Linked DNA regions of Mucilaginibacter gracilis. The protein of the gene in region 2 interacts with the protein of the main gene of each other region in a pairwise test. Links are inferred from orthologs where the notes say so. Each region holds a gene or a part of one and is shown on either strand. Other genes may lie near its edges.

Region 1 (3,182 bases), 120 kb from region 2 along the record:
CATCGAAATTACTTTTTTGGTGCTTTGCTCCTTCTCGCGTTCATCTTTGGTTTGGAAACCTGTTGCAATAATAGTTACCGAAAGCTGCGCTCCTAACGATTCGTCGCGGCAGTTACCCCATATTAAATCGGCAGATAGGCCGGCTTCCTGTTGTATAAAATCGGTTATGATGCTAACCTCATCCATAGTTACCTCGGTAGCACCGGATGTGATGTTAAGCAAAATATAGCGTGCGCCCTCTATCTCGTTATCTTTTAACAACGGAGATAATAATGCGCCTTCCACTGCCTTTAAAGCACGGTTTTCGCCCTCGGCAGAGCAACTGCCCATTATGGCTACGCCACTGTCTTTCATCACCGTGCGCACATCCTTAAAATCAACGTTGATGTAGCCAGGCAGGGTTATAATTTCGGCAATACCTTTGGCGGCTGTGGTTAATATATTATCGGCTTGTGCAAATGCCGAGCCCAGTGTTAAGTTACCAAATATTTCGCGAAGGCGGTCGTTTGAAATAACCAGAAAAGAGTCTACATGTTTTTTAAACTCTTCCAACCCTTCTTCTGCCTGCATTTTTCTACGCTTACCCTCAAACGAGAATGGCGTGGTAATAATACCAACCGTTAAAATATCAAGCTCGCGCGCGGCTTTGGCAATAATAGGGCTTGCGCCGGTACCTGTACCACCGCCCATACCTGCTGTTATAAATAGCATTTTGGTATTAGAGCCGAGCATTAATTTAATGTCGTCAATATTTTCGATGGCGGAGTTTTTACCTACTTCGGGTATAGAGCCTGCGCCCATACCTTCGGTTAAACTAGCGCCCAACTGTACCTTGTTAGGGATAGGGCTTAGCTCCAGGGCCTGGGCATCGGTATTACAAATTATAAAGTCGACACCGGTAATTCCCTGCTTGTACATGTGGTTAACAGCGTTGCCACCACCGCCGCCAACACCAATAACCTTGATGATGGACGACTTTTCTTTTAACATCTCAAACTGCATAATCCTTGTTTTTCAGCTATATGTGATTGACGGTACTTCAGATTTCATCTAATGTAATGATAGGGGTTTTTCCACATAGTTTATTAACATTTGTCAATAATGTGGAAAAGTTATTTTCTTGTTGAAAAATATTATTTCAGAAAATCCTCATCCTTAATATCGTCCTTAATAAATTTCTTTCCTGTTTCTAAAAGCCTCCCGAATAAACCAAATTTACGTTCTTCAACAAACTTGGGTTTTTCAACCTTTACCTCTACTACGGGTTTGCCAACATCTTCAATTTTTTGGATACCTTTAATAAGCAAACCAATACCGGTGGCAAAAGTTGGGCTTTGCAGTTCTTCGTAAACATTTTTTGGTAATACCTCGTTTTTGGCCAGGTGCTCGTTGGGGTAACCCACGCGGCAATCTAACCCGGTAACGTATTCAACCAATTGCGGCAAATGCTTTAACTGCGCTCCGCCGCCTGTTATAACTATACCTGCTATTAACTTCTTTTCGTATCCTGATGTTTTAATTTCGTAGTAAACATGTTCAACTATCTCCTCCATACGTGCCTGAATTACGTAGGCCAGGTTTTTTATCGAAATTTCTTTAGGTTCGCGGCCACGCAAACCGGGTACGCATACTATTTCGTTGTCTCTATTCTCATCAGCCAGGGCCGATCCAAAACGAGTTTTCAATTGCTCGGCTATGTTGCGCATTACCGAACAACCTTCGCGAATATCTTCGGTGATGCTATTACCTCCAAAAGGAATAACAGCTGTATGGCGAATGATACCTTCGTGAAAAATTGCAACATCGGTTGTGCCTCCACCTATATCTACCAAAACCACGCCTGCTTCTTTTTCCTCATCGCTCAATACCGATTCGGACGAGGCCAATGGTTCCAGTATTAAATCCTGGCTTTCAAGGCCGCCTTTATTAACGCACTTTACAATGTTTTTAATAGCAGTAACCTGGCCGGATATGATGTGGAAGTTAGCCTCTAAACGCACCCCTGCCATGCCAATCGGATCTTTGATGCCCGGTTCGTTATCAACCGTAAACTCTTGTGGTAATACGTGTATAATCTCTTCGCCCGGGGGCATCACCAGGTTATACATATCCTCAATTAGTTTATCAATATCCTTACGGGATATTTCGGTATTTAAATCGCGACGGGTAATTAAACCACGGTGCTGCAAGCTTTTGATGTGCTGGCCGGCAATACCCACGTTTACAACCTTAACTTCAACGTTTGATTGTGTGCCCGCAATTTCAACCGCCTGGGTAATACCCTGCACGGTTTTATCAATATTTGAAACCATCCCACGGGTTACACCTGCCGATTCGGCTTTACCTATACCAAGTACCTCAATTTTTCCATTCTTGCTTCTGCGCCCTACAATAGCGCATATTTTTGTAGTGCCAATGTCTAATCCTACAACAATTGGCGTGTTTTTTTCCTCTGTAAAGCTCTTCTCCATATCTCTGCGTATTAAAATTCTTCCTTTACTCCGGCTGTATCCGGCTTATCTGTACTCTTGTTTAACAGGGCTTTCCTTTTGTTTATCGAATCCTGCTTTAGCAGGGCCTCGCCCTTAATGCCAACTACCTGGTTGGCATATTTAATATTAATAACCGTGTAAGCATCCTGCCCCACCTTTGGCAACGCCTGTTTGTAAAATGCCAGTAAATTGGCAAATTTGTTCGAAAGCGAATCGGCATTGCCAAGTAATATCCGGTGGTTGCCAACACGGGGTATCAGCTCCAGCTCATGGTTGTTGTTTACGTATATCTGCACTATCTGCGCGTTCCACAACGAATCCTTGCGTATAAAATCGGCTGTTTTAAAAAGGTTCTTCGCAATATCGTTATGTACCGAGTCAACCCGGTTTGCAAACAATTCGTCTATTTGGCCAGTAGCAACTAAAACCCTCGCGGTAAAATTTTGCGATAACGGAATTTTTAAACCGTGCTGATCTATATAAAAATCCTGATCGTATTTGTTAACTATTCTTAAAATTGGCTGCCTTTGGCTAATTGAAACATGAATAACGCCATCCATCTCCATATATACCTCTGCCGACTCAATAAACGGGTTGGCCCGTAACTTTTCTTCGAGCGCGTGTATGTTTATATCTTCCAGCTTGTGGCCTATCAGCGCATTGCTTTTTACTTGTAAAATATTATCAACT
Region 2 (3,223 bases):
GTTAAACAGAAAAAAATGATGGAAGAGTGTGAGTATAAATACGTATGCAAAAAACCACCTGAAACCCATAATACTCAGGGTTGGCTCGGGTTCGTTATCAAAGCCGTCTTTTTGTACGGTTATATTAATAAACACAATGCGTACAAATGCAAGTACAACACAGGCTGCCGCATGCAGGCCCGGCGTATCGTAAAAGGCATCTAAAGTAAGGCCCAATATAAACGATAGTATAAATAAAACAATGTTGGGTACATTAAAAGGCAGCAGTAATATAAACAGGATATAGGTATACGGAGTAGCCAGGTTGTAGAGGGTAATATTTTTGAGCAAAAACACCTGTAAAGCAACTGATAGCACAAAGCGCATCAGGTTTACAAAAATCATGGTGGTTGTTCTATTCATCCTTATCCTTTTTATCCTGACTTTGAACTTCGGCCTGCTCTTTTGCAAGTTTGTTAACTACCACATTCACATACTCCAGTTTGCCATAATCAACAGCAAGGTCAAGGTACATATTTAAAAACAGGCCGCCTTCTTTGGCATGCAGGTTACTTACCCTACCAATAGGTATGCCGGTTGGGTATAATGATTGCCCCGATGTTACCACCCGCTCGCCCAGTTTAGGCTTTACACTGTTTGATACGTCCATCAGCAAGCCCTGGTGCGGGTTAAGGTCAACACCCCAGGTTACGGTACCTATCTCTTTGGTATCGGCAAACATGGCACTTACGCGCGCATTACTATTTAATAACGATTGTATACTCGCAAAGTGTTCGGTTGTTTTTACTACCAAACCAACTACGCCGCTACCGCAAATAACACCCATGTCTTTTTCTATACCATCTTTACTGCCAATATTAATGGTGATGTAATTGTTGCGCCGGTTGGTAGAGTTACTAACCACCTTAGCCGGAATATATTGGTACTGCTGGTTATAAACGGTATCTTTTACGGTACGTTTAGCCATCGTATCAATATAAAAAGACGACTTTAACTGGTTGCGCAGCATAGCGTTCTCGCGCGCCAGGCTATCGTTAACATGGCCTAACGACAGATAGTCGCTCACCTGGCTCACTTTTGAGTTGATGCCACCCGTAAAATTGTTAATGGAGCTAATGTAGGATGCCTTTTGAAAGGAATTATGATTGACCAGTATAATTATAGCTGCAATTTCAAAAATAACAAATAAAAAAAATGCGTTGTACTTTCTGAGGAAGATCCAGAGGTTATACATTTCTTTTATCTGTTATATTATTGGGGTATAGGGTTATCAACAACGGTACTAACTTATTAACTAATAACCCAATAAAAAAATTATTGCATCAAAAACTTAAATGTACCGATATTTTTAAGTGCTATGCCTGTTCCGCGCACTACTGCACGCAATGGATCTTCGGCAACATGCACAGGCAGTTTGGTTTTGGCTGCAATACGTTTATCAAGGCCACGCAGTAAAGCACCACCACCAGTTAAATAAATACCGGTTTGATAAATATCGGCAGATAGCTCTGGGGGAGTAATTTCCAAAGCCTTTAAAATAGCTTCTTCTATTTTGGAGATTGATTTATCAAGGCAATGAGCTATTTCGGTATACGATACCGTAATTTGTTTAGGTACACCGGTCATTAAATCGCGGCCCTGTACTGCAAAATCAGTTGGTGGTTCAACCAATTCAGGTAACGCGGCACCAACTTCTATTTTAATTTTCTCGGCAGTACGGTCGCCAATCATAATGTTATGTTGCCTGCGGATGTATTGAACAATATCCGAGTCAAAATTATCACCGGCTACGCGGATAGATTGATCGCAAACGATACCCGAAAGTGCAATTACAGCAATCTCGGTAGTACCACCACCGATATCAATAATCATGTTGCCCATTGGTTCTTCCACATCAATACCTATACCCACTGCTGCGGCCATAGGTTCGTGTATCAGATATACTTCTTTGGCACCTGCAATTTCCGCCGAATCGCGCACGGCGCGTTTCTCAACCTCGGTTATACCCGATGGGATGCAGATCACCATCCGCAACGACGGGAAAACCCAGCCCTTACCTTTATTTATCATGCGGATCATTCCGCGTATCATGTGCTCTGCAGCGTTAAAATCGGCAATAACGCCATCTTTAAGCGGGCGAACGGTGCGTATGTTGTCGTGCGTTTTACCTTCCATTTGCATAGCCTGACGGCCAATGGCAATCACCTTGTTTGTGGTGCGGTCAAAGGCAACGATGGATGGTTCGTCAACAACAACTTTATCATTATGTATAATAAGCGTGTTAGCGGTACCTAAATCAATGGCAATTTCTTGCGTAAAAAAATTAAAAAGACCCATGTCAGTTATGTTTCAAATAATTTGCAAAGTTTGTAAAAAAAAACTTCTCTACAACATTTAATGCAATAACAAAGTTATTGTTTTGGTACTGTAAAATTAATGTTTAAAGTGGCGTACCCCGGTCATTACCATTGATATACCCTTGTCATCGGCCATCTTTATCGAATCCTGATCTTTTATGGAACCGCCAGGTTGCAATATAGCAGTAATTCCGGCATCAGCGGCAATTTCAACACAATCATTAAACGGAAAAAATGCATCCGATGCCATTACAGCACCATTCAAATCAAAACCGAAAGCTTCGGCCTTAACAATAGCCTGTTTTAACGAATCAACACGCGATGTTTGGCCAACGCCACTTGCTATCAGTGTATTATTTTTAGCAAAAACAATGGTGTTTGATTTGGTATGTTTTACCACTTTGTTGGCAAAAAACAAGTCGCGCAGTTCAAGTTCGGTCGGCTGCTTTTGTGTAACCGGTTTCATTTGGTCGGGCCCTTCAATAACCGCGTCTTTATCTTGTTCTATTACACCGTTAAGTAAGGTTTTAAATTGCTTAACGGGCAGCTCTACCTGGTTACGTATTAGTATTATACGGTTCTTTTTTTCGGTTAAATAAACCAAAGCTTCGTTAGTGTAAGCGGGGGCTATTAAAACCTCAAAAAACAGTTTGCTTATTTCGGCAGCAGTTTCTTCGTTAATCTCTTCGTTGGCAATAATTACACCGCCAAAAGCCGAAACCGGGTCGCAGGCCAGCGCATCCAGCCAGGCTTCTTTAATAAACGACCGCGAAGCTACGCCGCATGCGTTGGTATGTTTTAATATGGCTATAGTTGGCTCGGTAAACTCATCTATTAAAGCCACGGCGGCATCAACATCAACCAGG

Evidence for each region.
Region 1: the proteins of BDD43_RS28465 (region 2) and ftsA interact in binary tests that used the Escherichia coli proteins (3 or more experiments, as listed by UniProt). The link is inferred for Mucilaginibacter gracilis from one-to-one orthologs.

Annotation. Positions count from the first base shown.
Region 1 is NZ_RBKU01000001.1:6,254,451-6,257,632, forward strand. Bases 303-3,147 are described here. They hold ftsA (cell division protein FtsA), read right to left. Parts: upstream 2,472-3,147; coding sequence 1,134-2,471; downstream 303-1,133. Other genes in these bases: ftsZ (cell division protein FtsZ), read right to left, coding at 303-1,002; BDD43_RS27920 (cell division protein FtsQ/DivIB), read right to left, coding at 2,483-3,147. In the rest of the region: more of ftsZ, read right to left, coding at 1-302; more of BDD43_RS27920, read right to left, coding at 3,148-3,182. UniProt on the Escherichia coli protein: Essential cell division protein that assists in the assembly of the Z ring. May serve as the principal membrane anchor for the Z ring.
Region 2 is NZ_RBKU01000001.1:6,372,578-6,375,800, forward strand. The notes cover bases 327-3,212. They hold BDD43_RS28465 (rod shape-determining protein), read right to left. Parts: upstream 2,338-3,212; coding sequence 1,315-2,337; downstream 327-1,314. Other genes in these bases: BDD43_RS28455 (rod shape-determining protein MreD), read right to left, coding at 327-402; mreC (rod shape-determining protein MreC), read right to left, coding at 395-1,234; purH (bifunctional phosphoribosylaminoimidazolecarboxamide formyltransferase/IMP cyclohydrolase), read right to left, coding at 2,434-3,212. Also shown: more of BDD43_RS28455, read right to left, coding at 1-326; more of purH, read right to left, coding at 3,213-3,223. UniProt on the Escherichia coli protein: Forms membrane-associated dynamic filaments that are essential for cell shape determination. Acts by regulating cell wall synthesis and cell elongation, and thus cell shape.